Regions from separate parts of the Pseudomonas sp. B21-056 genome, predicted to be linked through region 1. Evidence: riboswitches for the same ligand, from Rfam matches in the RefSeq annotation. Region 1 holds a riboswitch; the other holds the start of a gene.
What was found. A riboswitch is a leader RNA that binds a small molecule or an ion and turns the genes downstream of it on or off. The one in region 1 is predicted to bind cobalamin.
Positions count from the first base shown of each region.

Region 2: another riboswitch for cobalamin. It lies ahead of cobO (cob(I)yrinic acid a,c-diamide adenosyltransferase); the one in region 1 lies ahead of cobW (cobalamin biosynthesis protein CobW).

Region 1 is NZ_CP087203.1:2,423,598-2,433,070, reverse strand. It holds gene LOY67_RS10865 (phospholipase D-like domain-containing protein) at 1-368, opposite strand, end outside; gene LOY67_RS10860 (vWA domain-containing protein) at 546-1,157, opposite strand; gene LOY67_RS10855 (ATP-binding protein) at 1,211-2,215, opposite strand; gene cobN (cobaltochelatase subunit CobN) at 2,422-6,183, opposite strand; gene cobW (cobalamin biosynthesis protein CobW) at 6,187-7,251, opposite strand; cobalamin riboswitch at 7,349-7,563, opposite strand; cobalamin riboswitch at 7,730-7,953, shown strand; gene LOY67_RS10840 (CbtB-domain containing protein) at 8,059-8,247, shown strand; gene LOY67_RS10835 (CbtA family protein) at 8,259-8,966, shown strand; gene LOY67_RS10830 (cobalamin biosynthesis protein) at 8,963-9,367, shown strand; gene cobM (precorrin-4 C(11)-methyltransferase) at 9,447-9,473, shown strand, end outside.
Region 2 is NZ_CP087203.1:4,777,918-4,787,390, forward strand. It holds gene cobT (nicotinate-nucleotide--dimethylbenzimidazole phosphoribosyltransferase) at 1-482, opposite strand, end outside; gene cobU (bifunctional adenosylcobinamide kinase/adenosylcobinamide-phosphate guanylyltransferase) at 479-1,000, opposite strand; gene LOY67_RS20675 (cobyric acid synthase) at 1,132-2,583, opposite strand; gene cobD (threonine-phosphate decarboxylase CobD) at 2,580-3,572, opposite strand; gene cbiB (adenosylcobinamide-phosphate synthase CbiB) at 3,565-4,473, opposite strand; gene bluB (5,6-dimethylbenzimidazole synthase) at 4,470-5,120, opposite strand; gene LOY67_RS20695 (cobyrinate a,c-diamide synthase) at 5,117-6,535, opposite strand; gene cobO (cob(I)yrinic acid a,c-diamide adenosyltransferase) at 6,532-7,158, opposite strand; cobalamin riboswitch at 7,239-7,440, opposite strand; gene LOY67_RS20705 (hypothetical protein) at 7,599-8,183, shown strand; gene LOY67_RS20710 (PQQ-dependent sugar dehydrogenase) at 8,250-9,473, shown strand, end outside.

The DNA of each region.
Region 1 (9,473 bases):
TCACTGGTGACCGTGACCTCGAGGGACTCGCCCAACTGCGGCGCATCGGGACTGCCATAGGCCAGGTGCACGCGGTAGTGGATGGTCACACCAGGATTGACGGCGTAATCGGCCCAGCGAAATTTCTGCAAAGGCGCCTTATCGCTGGGGGTGGCGTGGAACTGTGGGAAGGTGTGGGCCTTGTCGGGGAAGGTCAGGCTGTTGAACAGGAACAGCCAGGGCTTGTCGCCCTGCTGTTTCTCGATGGCAAACCCCAGCAGGCCCTTGCGCCGGGGTTCGGCCAGGTCCATGGCGAGCAGCACACCGTTGGTGCCGGCATAGGCCTTGACCCGAAAATCGTCCTGGGGGTTGGTGGCGAGTAGGCGCATGGTTCACTCCTTGTGAAGTTGCCTCAGCATAGAACAGCGATCCAGTTGGGGTTGGCAGATCGAGTACCGAGGTGATGCTATCGCGAGCAGGCTCGCTCCCACAGGGAGCCGTGATTCACAGCACATCCCATGTGGGAGCGAGCCTGCTCGCGATGGGGCCCGACCAGCCAATGGAGATCAGCCAGATACCCCATCATCGATATGCCGATACTCAGCCCCCAACTGCCCCGCCAACTGCCGAGCCCGGCCCAGCCGGATCGGACCTCGCTCGATGTCGATCAACAAACACGGGCAATCGAGTGGCGGCAGTGACAAGCCCTCCTTCACCCGGCCGTCCGTCATCAGCAACACCCGCTGCTGCTCCGCCGGATAGCGCTTGCGCCGGGCCACCAGCCAGCGCCCTGCCTCATTCAGCGCCGCCAGCAACGGCGTACCACCCGCGGCGCCCAGCCCGTCGAGCCAATCCCGAAGCCCGGCCGAGGCCTTGAGCCCCTGCACCTGCCAGTTCGGAACGCTACCGCTGGCCGTCAGCAGCGCCAACCGGGCGCGCTGCCGGTAAGCGTCGTCGAACAGCTGCGCCAGCAGGCCCTTGCCATCGCTCAAGGCCCGATGACGACGGGTCGAGGCCGACGCGTCGACAATCACCAGCCAGAGCTCATGGGACGAGCGGTGACGTGCGTGCCAACGCAGGTCTTCACGCAGGTTCGGACGACCGTTGAGCAATGTCCCCGGCCAGTTCACCACGCCGCTGGCCGCGGCTTTGCTACGGCCCTGGCGTCCCTGCTCCAACCGCCCGGCACGGGGTCTGGCATTCGCCCCCGCGAGCGAACGGGGGCGAATGCCTAGGGCTTTTTTGGCCAGCTCGGTACTTCACGCCGGGCACCGGTCGACAGCGCCTGGGCCGGCAGATCGCCCCACTGGCCCTGGCCTTCGCTCGGTTCGGCGGTACGGTCACCGGCCGAAGGGGCCTGGGACGGCGAAGGCGCCGGGGCGCAGTGCCCTCGCCGGCGGTGGCGCAAGGCAAACTCGGCGACCGCATCGATGTCCTCGGCGGCAATAACCTGCGCCCCGCGCCAGGCCGCATGGGCCCGTGCGGCCCGCAGCCAGACCAGGTCGGCGCGCAAGCCATCGACCCCGGCGGCGAAGCAACGCTCGGTGATCTGTGCCAAGGCCTGATCATCCAGGGGAATCTGCTGCAACCGTTCGCGAGCGTTCTGGCAGCGTTCGCGCAATTGGCTCTGGGCCGTCTCCCACTCAGCACAAAAGGCCGTCGGATCATTGTCGAAATCCAACCGCCGCCGAATGATCTGCCCGCGTTCGGTCGGCGCGGTATGGCCGTCGAGGGCCACGTTCAGGCCAAACCGGTCGAGCAACTGCGGGCGCAGCTCGCCCTCTTCCGGGTTCATGGTGCCGATCAGCACGAAACGCGCCGGATGCCGATGGGAAATACCGTCGCGCTCGATCAGGTTGGTGCCGCTGGCGGCCACATCCAACAGCAGGTCCACCAGGTGATCGGGCAGCAGGTTCACTTCATCGACGTACAACACGCCACCGTCGGCCTTGGCCAGCACACCGGGAGAGAACTGCGCGCGCCCTTCCCCCAGGGCGGCGTCCAGATCGAGGGTGCCCACCAGTCGTTCTTCGGTGGTGCCCAAGGGCAAGGTGACGAACTGACCGCTGGCCAGCAGATCGGCAAGGCCCCGGGCCAGGGTCGACTTGGCCATGCCGCGAGGACCTTCGATCAGCACGCCGCCGATTTTCGGATCGATGGCGGCCAGGCACAGGGCCAGTTTCAAGTCATCGGCGCCGACCACGGCGGAGAGCGGGAAATGGGGGGTGTCGGTCATGGTCGATTCTCAAAGGTGGTCGGTAAAGTCGGTTTGGAGAGAGCTTGTGGCGAGGGGATTTATCCCCGCTGGGCTGCGCAGCAGCCCCAAAATATCACTTGGTGAAACTGACACACCGAGGCGGGCCGATAGGGGATCGCGTTGCGATCCAACGGGGATAAATCCCCTCGCCACAGGTTCTGCACATGGCCAACTGACGGTGCACATCAACCATCTTCTTCGATGTCGAGCAACAGATTCTCCAACGCCTCGCGATACGCCCCCGGCGCCTGCCACATCCCCCGCTGCTGCGCTTCGAGCATGCGCTCGGTCATATCGCGCAAGGCGTCGGGGTTGTGCTGGCGGACGAAGTCCCGGGTGTCCGGATCAAGCAGGTAGGCGTCGGCCAGCAAGGCGTACTGGTGATCGTCGATCAGTTGCGTGGTGGCGTCGAAGGCGAACAGGTTGTCCACCGTCGCCGCCAGTTCGAACGCGCCTTTGTAACCGTGACGCTTGACCCCGTCGATCCACTTCGGATTCGCCGCCCGGGAACGGATGACGCGGTTGAGTTCTTCCTTGAGGGTGCGGATCCGGGGCAGGTCCGGCTGGCTGTGATCGCCGTGGTAACTGGCCGCGGCACTTCCACCGAGAGTTTCCACCGCCGCCAGCATGCCGCCCTGGAACTGGTAGTAATCGTTGGAATCGAGCAGGTCGTGCTCGCGGTTGTCCTGGTTCTGCAACACCGCCTGCACCTGGCTCAAGCGCCGGGAAAACTGATCCCGCGCGGCGGTGCCTTCATCGCCGCCGCCGTAGGCATAGCCGCCCCAGTTCAGGTACACCTCGGCCAGGTCTTCGCGGCTCTGCCACAGGCGACCGTCGATGGCACCCTGCACGCCCGCGCCATAAGCTCCGGGCTTGGCGCCGAAGATTCGCCAGCCGGCCTGTCGGGCGGCGGTGTCCGCCTCGAGGCCCGAAGCCAACAGGGCCTCCCGCTCATTCCGTACTTTGGCCGCCAGGGGGTTCATGTCCTCGGGCTCATCGAGCGCGGCTACGGCCTGTACCGCCGCATCGAACAGCCGGATCAGGTTGGCAAAAGCGTCCCGGAAGAACCCCGATACCCGCAGTGTCACATCGACCCGGGGCCGATCCAGCAGGCTCAGCGGCAGGATCTCGAAATCATCCACCCGCTGGCTGCCCGTGGCCCATACCGGGCGCACGCCCATCAGTGCCATGGCTTGGGCGATGTCGTCGCCGCCGGTGCGCATGGTGGCGGTGCCCCACACCGACAGACCGAGCTGGCGCAGGTGATCGCCTTGATCCTGCAGGTGCCGTTCGAGAATCAGGTTCGCCGACTGGAAACCGATGCGCCACGCCGTGGTGGTGGGCAGGTTGCGCACGTCCACCGAGAAGAAATTGCGTCCGGTGGGCAACACGTCCAGGCGCCCGCGACTCGGCGCACCGCTGGGGCCCGCCGGCACGAAGCGTCCGCTCAAGGCATCGAGCAGGCCGCGCATTTCCGCCGGGCCGCAGGCGTCCAGGCGCGGGGCCACAACGGACCGCAGGCTCTCGATGATGCCGCTCACGTCCTGCCAACCCGGCGCCTGCAATTGCTCGACCCCGCCTTCCAGGGCCTGCTCGATCAAGCTTGCGGCAAACAGCTCCAGGCGCTCGCGGGTATCGCCGGCGGTGCGCCAGGGCTCATCGCTGACCTGCCGCAACGCCGCGGGACAGGCGCCTGCCCACGGGTCGGCCAAGGCGCAATCCAGCGGATCGAAACCCAGCCCGAACGCCTTCGACAGCGCCCGCAGCAGACTCGACTGCGCGCCCTTGCCATCGCCCCGGGGAATGCGCAGCAACGCCAGCAAGGTGTCGATGCGCAGCCGCCCGCTGGGCGACTCGCCAAAAATGTGCAGGCCGTCGCGGATCTGCGACTCCTTCAGATCGCACAGGTAGGTGTCCAGGCGCGGCAGCCAGATCGCCGCGTCGGCGTCGGCGTCCAATTGCAGCTCGCGGTCGATGTGGGTTTCGCGCACCAGGTTGAGGATGTCCCGCTGCAGCTCCCGGGCGCGGCGCGGGTCGAGTAGTTGAGCTTCGTAATACTCGTCGGCCAGCAGCTCGAGGTTACGCAGCGGTCCGTAGGTTTCGGCGCGGGTCAGCGGTGGCATCAGGTGATCGATGATCACGGCCTGAGTGCGCCGTTTGGCCTGGGCGCCCTCGCCCGGGTCGTTGACGATGAACGGATAGATATTCGGCAAAGGACCCAACAGCGCGTCCGGCCAGCAGCTTTCCGACAACCCGACGCCTTTGCCCGGCAGCCACTCGAGGTTGCCGTGCTTGCCAACGTGAATCACCCCATGGGCACCGTAGGTGTGGCGCAACCAGAAATAGAACGCCAGGTAGCCATGGGGCGGCACCAGGTCCGGGTCGTGGTAGACCGCACTCGGGTCGACCTGATAACCCCGGGCCGGCTGGATGCCGACGAACGTCAGGCCCAGGCGCAGGCCGGCGATCATCAGGCGACCGGCGCGGAACATCGGGTCCGCCTCGGGCGAGCCCCAACGCTCCAGCACCGCCTGGCGATTGGCCTCGGGCAGTGCGTCGAACATGGCCTGGTAGGCATCGAGGGCCAGGCTTTGATGACACGGGCGCAGGTCGAGGCTGTCCAGGTCGTTGCTGACACCACCCAGCAGTTGCTGGATCAGCGCGGTGCCACTGGCAGGCAGTTCGGCGGGCAGCGGATAGCCTTCGTCCCGCATGGCGCGCAGCATATTCAACGCCGCCGCCGGGGTGTCCAGGCCGACGCCGTTGCCGATGCGTCCGTCCCGGGTCGGGTAGTTGGCGAGGATCAGCGCCACGCGCTTCTGCCCATTGGGCAGGCGCGCCAGTTCAGTCCAGCGACGGGCCAGTTGCGCGACGAAATCCATGCGCTCGGGCACCGCGCGGTAGCAGACCACATCGCTCTGGCTGCGCTCGCTGCGCCAGGCCATGTCCTTGAAGCTGATGGGGCGGCTGATGATCCGCCCGTCCAGTTCCGGCAAGGCGATGTGCATTGCCAGGTCCCGCGGCCCCAGGCCCTGTTCGCTGGCGCGCCAGCCGGGTTCGTTGTCCTGGGCGCAGATCGCCTGGATCACTGGGATGTTGCGCCGAAACGGCCGCACATGCGGCGCTTCCGGGCTCGATTGGGCAAATCCGGTGGTGTTGAGGATCACCCCCGCCTTCACCTCGTCCAGCCAGTCTTCGACCTGCGTCAGACAGCCAGGCTCCTTGAGGCTCGCCACGGCAATCGGTAACGGATTCAGCCCCGCCACTTGCAGCCGCTGGCAGAACACGTCGATGAACGCCGTGTTCGCCGCTTGCAGGTGGGAACGGTAGAACAGCACCGCCGCCACGGGTTGATCGGCCTGCCAGTCAGCTCGCCAGTCGTCGAGGCTGGCGCTGGTTTTCTGCGGGTGGTAGATCGCCGTACGCGGCAGGGCCTGCGGTTCAGCCCAGGTGTAGTCGCGACCGAACCATTGGCTGCCAAGGTTGTGAAACAGGTCCAGGGCATTGCCCAACCCGCCCTGGCGCAGAAACTGCCAGAGCCGGTCGCGATCGGCGGCGGGCACGTTGCTCAGGTCGCTGAGTTCCGGGTCCGGACGGTCGTCCCCCGGCACCAGGATCAGCTTCACCCCGCGTCCGGCCAGCTCCATCAAGCGCTCGATGCCGTAGCGCCAGTAGCCGATGCCGCCGTGCAGCGACAACAGGATGACCTTGGCGTGACGCAGCACGTCCTCGACGTAAAGGTCCACCGAGGCGTGGTTCTGCACCTGCATCGGGTTGGCGAGGCGAAATTGCGGGTAGTCGTCCGGCAACTGCCGCGCCGCTTCGGCCAGCAGCGCCAGGCTGGAGTCGCCGCTGCACAGGATCACCAGCTCGGCGGGGGTTTGCCCCAGGTCGGCAATGTTGTCGTCCGAGACGAAGCCGCCGGGCTGAGTCCTGAGCAGGTGCATGGCTTAGACGCTGAGGGCGGCGCGCAACTGCGCTTCAAGCAGCGCCGCGTCCAGCGCCTGGCCGATCAATACCAGACGCGTGACCCGCGCTTCATCGGCGCCCCATTGGCGGTCGAAATGCTTGTCGAAACGCGTGCCGACGCCCTGGATCAACAGGCGCATCGGCTTGTTCGGGATCGCCGCGAAACCCTTGACCCGCAACACGCCGTGCTGGACCACCAGTTGGGTCAGCGCGTCCAGCAACAGGCTTTCGTCGGCCTGGGGCAGTTCGATGGAGATGGAGTCGAAGGCGTCATGATCGTGGTCGTCGTCATCGCCGTCATGGTGGTGGTCGTGATGGCTGTGACGGCTGTCGATGTGTTCTTCGGAGCCGGCGCCCAGGCCGATCAGCACTTCCAACGGCAGGCGGCCGCTGCTGGCTTCGATGACCTTGACCGCCGGTGGCAGTTCTTCGGCCACTTCGAGGCGGACTTTCGCCAGGTCTTCGGGGCTGATCAGGTCGGCCTTGTTGAGGATTACCAGGTCGGCGCTCGCCAGTTGATCGGCAAACAACTCGTGCAGCGGGGATTCGTGGTCCAGGTTCGGGTCGAGCTTACGCTGGGCGTCGACCTGGTCGGGGAACGCGGCGAAGGTGCCGGCGGCCACGGCCGGGCTGTCGACCACGGTGATCACCGCATCGACGGTGCAGGCGCTGCGGATTTCCGGCCACTGAAAGGCCTGGACCAGCGGCTTGGGCAAGGCCAGGCCGGAGGTTTCGATGAGGATGTGGTCGAGGTCGCCGCGCCGGGCCACCAGCTCGCGCATCACCGGGAAGAACTCTTCCTGCACCGTGCAGCACAGGCAGCCGTTGGCCAGTTCGTAGACGCGGCCGTTAGCCTCTTCTTCGGTGCAACCGATGGAGCACTGCTTGAGGATCTCGCCGTCAATGCCCAGCTCACCGAACTCGTTGACGATCACTGCGATACGCCGGCCCTGGGCGTTGTCGAGCATGTGCCGCAGTAAGGTGGTCTTACCCGAGCCGAGGAAACCGGTGACGATGGTGACGGGGAGTTTGGCCAGTGTTTTCATCGGATGCCCTTTGGCAAAATGGCGGGCAAACGGGACGACAACCGCTGGCACAGGCGTGCGCGGAAGATTTCGCCACCGGATCACCCCGCCCGGTTGTAGTGAGAATCTGTCTCGAGGCAGGTCTCCTGGCTGACGGCGGGCCGGTCTCGGCTTTTCAAAAAAGCCCTGGCAATTCCTGCGCCTTCCCGTGCTGCGTGCACAGTGGCCTGGCAGGAACGTCACCGTTCACAGTTGCGGGGGCAGCCGCGGCTTGGACCGCGTTCCCGTCTTAGCTTCGGCGCAAACCGAAGAACCTCGAAGGCGCAAGGCTACGCAGGGTGTGCGGGCGGGTCAATGTCTGCGGGTTCGGTGGTGCATGAGCGGGCCCCATCGCGAGCAGGCTCGCTCCCACATTTGAAATGCATTCCCCTGTGAGAGCGAGCCTGCTCGCGATGGCCCCGACTCGGTTTCATTGACGCCCCACCCCCAGCCATGCTCTCCTGTGCGCCTAGTAATGGGTGCCCTTCACAGGGTGAAACGGGAAACCGGTGAATCGTGTGCTTTACTTCAAGGCCACGTCAGTCCGGTGCTGCCCCCGCAACGGTAAGCGAGCGAAGCGTCTGAACCACTGTGCCCGATGGCATGGGAAGGTGACGCTTGCAGGCAAGGCCAAGGCCCTGCCCCTCGTGAGCCCGGAGACCGGCCCATGACTCAATCATCAACAAACCCGCGGTGGGCGGGCGCTGTTCGGATCCTGACGGGCTTTGGCCCGAGGTTTCATTGCGCTCGATTTACCCACTGGCCAAGACAAGAACAGAGGGAAGCGCCATGTCGACCATCAGCACCACCGCCCGCACCGCCAGCAGCACCACGACCCTGAGCCAGCGCCTGAGCGCGGCGATCCTCGCCTCGGTCCTCGGTGCCGGCCTGGTCTATTTCGCCGGTTTCTCCCACATCGAGGCGGTGCACAACGCAGCCCACGACACCCGCCACAGCGCCGCCTTCCCGTGCCATTGAGACCTGCCGACATGATCAAGCGTATCGCGCAAACCGCCGGGTTCACGGGTCTGCTGGCCGCCCTGCTGCTGACCCTCCTGCAAAGCCTTTGGGTTTCGCCGCTGATCCTGCAGGCCGAAACCTATGAAAAAGCCCCGACCGCCGAAGCCCCTCTCGAGGTCCATCAACACGCCGACGGCGTCGCCCATACCCATGATGCCGAAGCCTGGGAGCCCGAAGATGGCTGGCAGCGTGTGCTGTCCACCACCGGTGGCAACCTGGTGGTCGCGGTGGGGTTCGCCCTGATGCTGGCGGGCCTGTACACCTTGCGCGCACCGACCCACACGTCCCAGGGCCTGCTCTGGGGCCTGGCCGGTTACGCCACCTTCGTCCTGGCGCCGACCCTCGGCCTTCCGCCGGAACTGCCTGGCACCGCAGCGGCCGACCTGGCCCAACGGCAGATGTGGTGGATCGGTACCGCAGCGTCCACGGCCGTGGGCATCGCCCTGATCGCGTTCGGCAGGCATTGGCTGCTCAAGCTGCTGGGCGTGGCGACCTTGCTGGTGCCCCACGTCATCGGTGCACCGCAGCCGGAGGTCCACTCGATGCTGGCGCCCGAAGCCCTTGAAAGCCAGTTCAAGATCGCCTCGCAACTGACCAACGTCGCGTTCTGGCTGGCCTTGGGCCTGATCAGCGCCTGGCTGTTTCGCCGTGACGGTCAAGCCCGCCACGAGGCATGAGCAGCGGGCAGGTGCTGGTGGTCGGCCTGGGCTGCCAACGCGGTTGCCCGGCCAGCGTGTTGCGAACATTGTTGGATGAGACGCTACTGGCCCATGGAATACCGCTTCAGGCGGTAGACGCCCTGGCCAGTATCGATCTCAAGCGCGACGAACCGGGGCTGCTGGAGCTGGCGAGAGAACTGGCGCTGCCGCTGACCTTCTTCAGTGGCACCCAGTTGGCCGGTTATCAGGAGAGGCTCACTCACCGCTCGCAGATCGCTTTCGAGCGCACGGGTTGCTACGGCGTCGCCGAAAGCGCGGCACTGGCCCTCGCCGAGCAACTGGGGCAGACAGCCGCCACCCTGCGAATTCCCCGCCAGAAATGCACCCAGGCCACACTGGCATTGGCGGTCGCGTCGTAAAACCCGATAATCGCGCCCCATGGATCATGAGCGATCTTCATTCAGGCATCGCTCCCCCACCTTTTTTCAGGAACCGGTCATGACCGTCTACTTCATTGGCGCCGGC
Region 2 (9,473 bases), 2.4 Mb from region 1:
CGGGCCACGCTGTCGCGCCCCGCTTGCAGGGCCTGTTCGCCCTGGACCGCGGTCATCGCCGGGCCCTGGACGAAATTCGCCGTGCCGTGCCCGACGTGCAGATGCCGCACACCGGGCAGGTCCAGCGACGGGTTCACGGTCCCCAGGTCCACGACCTCCAACCCGGCGCCCAATTGCCGCGCCAGAACACTGATGGCCGCGCCGCCGCTGACGAAGTTGAGCAGCATCTGCCCGGTGACTTCCTGGGGAAAGGCCGACACGCCCTCGGCCACCACCCCATGGTCGCCGGCAAAAATCGCGATCCACAGTTGATCCAGGCTCGGCTTGACCTGCCCTTGCAGGCCCGCCAGTTGCACCGCCACCGACTCGAGCCGGCCCAGGGAGCCGGCTGGCTTGGTCAATTGTTGCTGACGGGCCGCGGCCTGTTCCTGGGCCTGGGTATCAAGGGACTTGCACGGGTCCAGCCACCAGCGGTGATTCATAACGCAGTACCTTTGAGGGTCAGGGGCAGGCCGGCAACGGTCAGCACGACACGCTGACAACGCTCGGCCAAGGCTTGATGCAGCCAACCGGCTTCATCGACATAACGGCGAGTCAACTCGCCCAGCGGCACGACACCCATCCCGGTCTCGTTGCTGACAAAAATGATTTCACCGGGCAATGCGGCCACGCAATCCAGCAGGGCCTCACGTTCGGTAGCCAATTGTTGCGCGTCTTCGAGCATCAGCAGATTGGTCAGCCACAGGGTCAGGCAATCCACCAGCAGGCAGTGTCCGAGCGCCGCGTTTTCCCGCAGCACCCGAGCCAGGGCCAACGGCTCTTCCACCAACGCCCATTCGGCCGGACGACGAGTGCGATGCAGGGCGACCCGCTCGTTCATCTCGCCGTCCAGGGGTTGGCTGGTGGCGATGTAGGTCACTGGCAAGCGAGTGTCCGCCGCGAGTTTTTCAGCCAGGCGACTCTTGCCGGAGCGGGCGCCGCCGAGGATCAGTTGGAGCATGGTGTATTTACCTTTCAAATAGGCGGTGTTGCTGCCGGCGCCATCGCGAACAGGCTCGCTCCCACATTGGCCCGGTGTTCACAATCCCCTGTGGGAGCGAGCCTGCTCGCGATAGGGCCGGCCCAGCCACCCTAGATCCCACAGAGTTCACGCAACAACCCGGTATCCAGATGCTTCTCCACCAGATCCGCCAACCGCTCGATATCCCGCTCGCGCAAGCCGTGGTAATCCACCGCTTGCACGTCCGCCAACCCGGCCCAACGCAACAAGGCACTGCAAGCCTGCGCAGACTCGAACAAGCCGTGCAGGTAAGTGCCGAAAATCTGCCCATCAAGGCTTTGGGCACCGTCGCAGCGGCCGTCATCCAATTGCACCGAGGGGTGTTCCAGGGCCGGGCCGACGGTCACGCCGGCATGGATCTCATAGCCACTGACCTCGGCATTTTCCAAGGTCAATCGCCCTCGAACATTGCGCAGTTGCTTCTCCTGCTCCAGGGTCGTCTCGAACGCCAGCAGCCCGAGCCCGGCGCTGGAGCCCGGCGCGCCTTCCAGCCCCAGCGGATCGTGGACCTGCTGGCCGAGCATCTGCAAACCGCCGCAGATCCCCAGCAGCTTGCCGCCGTAGCGCAGATGCCGCTGGATGGCCGCTTCCCAGCCTTGGGCCCGCAGGTGGGCCAGGTCGCTGCGCACGCTTTTCGAACCCGGCAGGATGATCAAGTCGGCCGACGGAATGGCCTGGCCGGGGCCAATGAATTGCAGGTCAACCTGCGGGTGCAGGCGCAGCGGATCGAAATCGGTGTGATTGCTGAGGCGCGGCAGCACCGGCACCACCACCTTGAGCACCTGTTCGGCCTTGTCGGTCTGACGCTGATCGAGACCGTCCTCGGCCTCCAGATGCAGGTCCATCACGTAGGGCAGTACGCCCACCACCGGTTTGCCGGTGCGCGCTTCCAGCCAGTCCAGGCCCGGTTGCAGCAAAGCGAGGTCGCCGCGAAAACGATTGATGATGAAGCCCTTGACCCGCGCCTGTTCGCTGGGCGAAAGCAGTTCCAGGGTGCCCACCAGATGGGCGAAGACCCCGCCGCGATTGATATCGGCGATCAACAGCACCGGGCAGTCCACCGCTTCGGCAAAGCCCATGTTGGCGATGTCACCGGCACGCAGATTGATCTCGGCCGGCGACCCCGCGCCCTCCACCATCACCACCGGATACGCTGCGCTCAAACGCTCGTGGGAGGCCAGCACCGCCTGCATCGCGATGGCCTTGTAATCGTGATAGGCCATGGCATTCATGGTGGTGACCGCCCGGCCATGGATGATGACTTGGGCCCCCGTGTCGCTGTTGGGTTTGAGCAGCACCGGGTTCATGTCGGTGTGCGGCTCGAGGCCGGCGGCCTGGGCCTGCACGGCCTGGGCGCGGCCGATTTCGCCGCCGTCGGTGGTGACGGCGCTGTTGAGGGCCATGTTCTGCGGCTTGAACGGCACCACGTCCACGCCCTGGCGCCTGACCCAGCGGCACAGCGCCGTGACCAGGGTACTTTTACCGGCATCGGACGTGGTGCCCTGTACCATCACTGTGGTCATTGGAAATCCTTGGCGTAGGCCTCGAAAGCCTGTTCGAGGCGCAGGAATTCGGCCTCATCGGCCGGCAACCCGAAGCGCAGGCTGCTGTTGTTCGTGAACAACCGCAGGAGAATGCCGCGATGGGCCATAAAGTCGTGGAGCACCTGGGCGTGCTCGGTGACCAGCCACTGGAACAACCCGCAACCACCCTGAGGCTTGAAGCCGTGACGGGCCAGCGTCAGCGCCAGGCGTTGGCTGGCGGCTTCGCAGCGCTGTTGCTGACGGATGTGAGCAGCGGTGTCGAGCAAACAGACTTGACCAAGGACCCGGGTCGGCCCACTGACGGCCCACGGTCCGACCTGTTCGGCGAGCAGCCTGAGCAAGTGTTGCTCGGCCAGGACAAACCCCAGGCGAACCCCGGCCAGGCCAAAGAACTTGCCGAACGAACGCAGCACGATCAGCCCGACCTGATGGGCATGGGTGGCCAGGCTCAGTTGCGGAGTGACATCCATGAAAGCCTCGTCCACCACCAGCCAGCCACCGCGCTGGGCCAGTCGGGCGTGCCAATCCAGCAAACGTTCAGGACTCAGGCTCAGGCCCGTGGGATTGTTCGGGTTGACCACCACCAGCACATCGAGGCTGTCGAGGAAGAAATCCACTTCCGCTTCCAGCACTTCACGCACGATGTAACCGCTGCGGCGCCAGGCTTCGGCGTGCTCGGCGTAACAGGGCGACAGCACGCCGACCTTGCCGCTGCGACGCAGGCGCGGCAGCAGTTGGATGGCCATTTGCGAACCGGCCACTGGTAGCACATGGCTCGCACCGTAATAAGTGCAGGCCGCCTGCTCCAGCCCGTCATCGGTTTCAGGCAGACGCGCCCAGGCCCGCAATGGAATCGCCGGGACGTCGAACGGCCACGGCGCCAGGCCACTGGACAAGTCGAGCCAATCCGCCTCGGCAATGCCGTATTGCCGGGCTGCTTTACGCAGGCGTCCGCCGTGCTCAAGCATAGAACTCAGCTCCCAGGCAGAGAATCAGCAACCACAACCATACGCCGCGCTGCACCAGTTGCCAGCCGCGATCAATGGAATCGGCACTCGCCGGCACGCCCTCGCCCAGGGGTGGACGCTGATGCAGTTCGCCGTGATACACCGCCGCACCACCCAGCTCGACACCCAGCGCACCGGCACCGGCGGCCATGACAGGCCCGGCATTGGGGCTGTCCCAGGTCGGGCCCTGGCTGCGCCAGCACTGGAGCGCCAGACGGGTTTTTCCCAGCAGCGCGTAGGTCAACGCCACCAGCCGTGCCGGAATGTAGTTGAGCACGTCGTCGATTTTTGCCGCCGCCCAGCCGAAGCGCTCGAAGCGTTCATTGCGGTAACCCCACATCGCGTCGAGGGTATTGCTCAAGCGATACAACACCACGCCGGGCGCCCCCGCCACGGCGAACCAGAACAGCGCGGCGAATACCGCGTCGCTACCGTTTTCCAGCACCGACTCGGTGGCTGCCCGGGCGACGGCGGTTTCGTCCAGCTCACGGGTTTCGCGGCTGACCAGATAGCCGACACGCTGGCGCGCTTCGTCCAGATCGCCGCTGCGCAGCGCCCGGGCCACCGGCTCGACGTGTTCACCAAGGCTGCGCAGGCCGAGGGCGCAGTACAACGCCAGGATGTCCACCAGCCAACCCACCAGCGGCGCCCAGGACAGGGCCGTGGCGAGCAAGGTCAGCGGCACCACCGCAATCACCCACGCGGTCACCCCATGGCTGCGCCAGCCGCGCCCGCCGGAGTTGAAGCGCTGTTCGATGCGATCGGCAAACCGGCCGAACGCCACCAGCGGATGCCAACGCCGGGGCTCGCCCAGCAGTGCATCCAGCGCTACGGCGGCGGCACTGAGCAACGCCACACTCATGGGTTTACTCCCCAATGGTTTTCATAAAGCAGTTCATTGAGTGAACGCGGTTGCGCCCAGCCCTCCAGGGCGAGCATCGGTGCCGGATAAAAGCTTTCTACCGGGCCGAGACAGAGTATCGCCAGGGGCTTGGCCCCCGCAGGCAGGCCCAGCAGATCGGCCAGGGCCTGGGGCTCGAACAGCGACACCCAGCCCATCCCCAGCCCTTCGGCGCGGGAAGCCAGCCACAGGTTCTGGATCGCGCAGGACAGCGAGGCGAGGTCCATTTCCGGCAAGGTCCGCCGGCCGAAGATGTGCCGCTCGCGATCATCCATCAACGCCGCCACCAGCACTTCGGCGCAGTCATTGATGCCTTCGACCTTGAGCTTCATGAATTCATCGCTGCGTTCGCCGAGGGCCTCGGCGGTGCGGATGCGCTCTTGTTCCACCAGTTGCCGGATGTCTGCACGCAATGCGCGGTCGCTGATGCGGATGAACCGCCACGGTTGCATCAGGCCCACGCTGGGCGCCTGGTGGGCGGCCTCCAGCAGGCGACGCAGCAGCTGCGGTTCCAGCGTGCCGCCGATGAAGTGGCGCATGTCGCGGCGTTCGGCGATGGCGCGGTAGATGGCGTCGCGTTCGGCCTTAGGAAATGCGTTGTCAGTCATGGCCGCTTCGCGAGCAGGCTCGCTCCCACATCGGGTTGGTGTTCACAATCGGATGGGTGTTCACCGTTCCCTGTGGGAGCGAGCCTGCTCGCGAAAGCGGTCTCTGGATCTGGCGCAAACAGCGCAGCAATCGCCCGCGGATTCGACGGAAAGTAGAAATGCACATAGGAAGCCGTCATCCGCTCCAGCCGGAACACCGCCTCGGCGCCACGCCCGCCGTTAGGGCTGTGACCACGCGCAATCGGCTCCAGATCAGTGCTGGTCAGCGAATGATGGTAGGTATGTCCGCGCAGATTGCCTTCCGGCAGCTCCACCGATTGCAGCGCCAGGGCAGCCAGGCGTTTCTGCATCTGCGCGTCACCGGCGAGCAAACCGAGCAGCTCGGCGCGATTGCCCTCGACATCGGTCAGCGAGTCCAGCAGATACAACATGCCGCCGCACTCGGCCAGCAACGGCTTGCCGGCGTCGTGATGCGCACGGATCGCCGCCAGCATCGGCGCGTTCTGCGCCAGAGCAAGGTGATGCAGTTCAGGATAACCGCCAGGCAGGTACAGGCTGTCCGCCTCGGGCAGCTCGCGGTCATGGATCGGTGAAAAAAAGCGCAACTGCGCGCCCATGGCCCGCAGCAGATCGAGGCTCGCGCCATAGGTGAAGGCAAACGCCTCGTCCCGGGCCACGGCGATGCGCACACCGTCGAGCCACGGTTGCGCGACAACTACCTCGGGCGCGGCGAACGTCACCGCTGGCGGAAGTGTCACTTCGCACGTGCCGGCCAAGGCCTCGGCGGCGGCGTCGAGACGCAGGTCCAGATCGTTCAGCTCGCTGGCCTGGACCAGCCCGAGGTGACGGCTTGGCAGTTCGATGCCGGTTTCCCGGGACAGTGCGCCGTACCAACGCAGGCCTTCGGTGAGACTGCCTTCAAGCAACTGCGCATGGCGCACGGTGCCGACCCGGTTGGCCAGCACGCCGGCGAACGGCAGGTCCGGCTGGTAGCGCGCCAGCCCCAGGGCCAGGGCGCCGAAGGTCTGGGCCATGGCCGTACCGTCGATCACCGCCAGCACCGGCACGCCGAAATGCCGCGCCAGGTCGGCACTGGACGGCGTGCCGTCGAATAGCCCCATCACCCCTTCGATCAGGATCAGGTCCGCTTCGGCGGCGGCTTCCCACAACAGCCGTCGACTTTCCTGCTCGCCGACCATCCACATGTCCAATTGATAGACCGGCGCGCCGCTGGCACGCTCCAGGATCATCGGGTCGAGGAAATCAGGGCCGCATTTGAATACGCGCACCTCGCGCCCCTGGTTGCGATGCAACCGGGCCAGGGCGGCGGTGACGGTGGTCTTGCCTTGCCCCGACGCCGGGGCGGCAATCAGTACCGCCGGACATTGGCGGTCCGCAAACGAAGCGTCACTCACAGTTCGACGCCTTTCTGCGCCTTGATGCCGGCCTGGAAGGCGTGCTTGATCATGCCCATTTCGGTGACGGTGTCCGCCAGCTCGATCATTTCCGGCTTGGCGCCACGACCGGTCACCACGACGTGCTGCATCGGTGGGCGAGCCTGCAGGTCGCTCAGGACCTGATCGAGGTCGAGGTAGCCGTGCTTGAGGGCAATGTTCAATTCATCGAGCATCACCAGGCCGATGGACGGATCGCTCAGCAACTGGCGCGACACGGCCCACGCGGCTTCGGCGGCAGCGATATCGCGCTGGCGATCCTGGGTTTCCCAGGTAAAGCCTTCGCCCATGACATGAAAACGCACCTGCTCCGGGAAGCGCCGGAAGAACAACTCTTCACCGGTGCTGTTGCGGCCCTTGATGAACTGCACCACGCCACAGTGCATCCCATGCCCCATGGCCCGGGCCAGCATGCCGAACGCCGAACTGCTCTTGCCCTTGCCGTTGCCGGTCAGTACCAGCAGCAAGCCACATTCGTTCGGGGAATTGGCGATGCGCTCGTCGATCACGGCTTTCTTGCGCAGCATGCGCGCCAGGTGACGCTCGTCGCGGTCGGACGCATCGGTGTTGGGGGAACCGGACATGGGGAAGCCTCCGTTGGGAACTGGATAACGGCGGGCGGGCACAGGAAAAGACGGCAACAAGCCTGGCATCGCCCACCGTGATGCCGTTGGATGAATCAGGCCGGTCTCCGGGCTCATGAGTGGCGTGACGCCGGGCTGCGCGCCTTCCCGTGTCGATGACACAGTGACTTGATGGCAGCCTTGACTCATTTACCGTTGCGGGGGCAGCGCCGGGTTCTCACCGGTTTCCCTGTTTCACTCTGTCGACCAGGGTCACAGAGCACCTGAAACAAGTCGCGAAGGTTAGAGGGTTGGGGGTGGAGCGTCAATTAAAGCCGCCGTGGGCTCAGCGTCGATCATGGGTCCGAAGCAATAAAATGACGCCAATCTTGTGCCACGTCATGGCAAGTGATATCAAATAGGCATTACGACCCGATATCACAAAAACAAGAGGGCAAAACATGCAAGGCATGATCATCAGCAATCCGAAGCTGGAATTCCTGCGCCCGGTGCTGGAGCGCTGGTTTGACTGTATCGATCGTTACAACGCCGTGCGCGGCGATAACGATACGCCTTACTGGTTCGATGAAAAGGCCAACCTCGGCCTGCTCTCGGCTGCCGCCTGGATGGCCGAGATGGTCACGCTGCAGGACACCGCGACCCGCAAACAGAATGAAGAAGGCGAACGCAACGTCAGTGCCGACCTGTTCATTGCCGGCGCCGATGATCGCGCCTTCATCCAGGCCACCCAACGCTGGCCGAAGGTCAAGAGCCTGAACCTGACCCAGCCCCTGCAGGAGATCACCAGCGATGCCAAGCGCATCAGCTATGCCACTGACCTGAAGCTGGGCTGCCTGTTCGTCTCCCCACAGAAAGCCCAGCAAAGCGCTACCCCTGAAGAACTCCAGGACATGATCGATGACCTGCAAAAGGAAAACACCTGCGCCGTGGCCTGGTACTTCCCTTACAACTATCGCAAGTTGCGTAACGAGGCCGGTCATTATCACCCGGGCATCGCCGTGTTGTTCAAGCAGGCCCACGGCTGACCGGTTGAACCATCGCCGATCTATGCTTCTCTATGAATAACCACATGCATTCATAGGGAAGCCAGCATGCTCAAGCCACCGCACCTTCTGATCGTCGCCCTCGCCGCAGGGCTTGTCGCTTGTGGCGAGTCTTCCACACTGCAAGTCTCCGACGGCACCGGCCCAGCGCCGAAACTGCCCGAGCCGAACAAGACCCTGATCCCCACCGTCAACATCGCCGAGGCTGTCGGCTGGCCCCAGGGCGCCAAGCCCACCGCGGCCGAAGGCCTGCAAGTGGTGGCATTCGCCGAAGGACTGGACCATCCGCGCTGGCTCTATGTGCTCCCCAATGGCGACGTACTGGTGGCGGAAACCAACGCGCCGCCCAAACCGGACGATGCCAAGGGCATCCGTGGCTGGGTGATGAAGAAGGTCATGGGCCGCGCCGGTGCTGGCGTCCCCAGCCCCAACCGCATCACGTTGTTGCGTGACGCCAATCACGATGGCATCGCCGAAACCCGCACGGTCTTCCTGGAGAACCTCAACTCGCCGTTCGGCATGACGCTGGTGGGCAATGACTTGTACGTGGCCGACACCGACCGGCTGATCCGCTTCCCCTACAAGGACGGTGACACGCAAATCAAGGCGCAGCCGACCAAGGTCGTCGACCTGCCGGGCGGCACCCTCAACCACCACTGGACCAAAAACGTGATCGCCAGCCGTGACGGCAGCAAGCTGTACGTCACCACCGGCTCGAACAGCAACGTCGCGGAAAATGGCATGGAGGCCGAGGAAGGCCGCGCGGCAATCTGGGAAGTCGACCGCGCCACCGGCAATCACCGCATCTTCGCTTCGGGCTTGCGCAATCCCAACGGCCTGGCCTGGGAACCGCGCAGCGGTGCATTGTGGACCGCGGTGAACGAGCGGGATGAGATCGGCAGCGACCTGGTGCCGGACTACATCACCTCGGTCAAGGATGGCGCCTTCTATGGCTGGCCCTACAGTTATTACGGGCAGAACGTTGATGTGCGGGTCGAGCCACAGAATCCTGCGCTGGTGGCCAAGGCCATTGCCCCGGACTATGCGGTTGGTCCTCACACGGCATCATTGGGCCTGACTTTTGCCGAGGGCAGTCGTTTGCCTGCGCCGTTCACCGAGGGCGCATTCGTCGGCCAGCACGGCTCCTGGAACCGCAAGCCCCACAGTGGCTACAAGGTGATTTTCGTACCGTTCAGCGGCGGCAAACCGGCGGGCAAACCCGTGGATGTATTGACCGGGTTCCTGAATGCAGACGAAAAAGCCCAGGGCCGG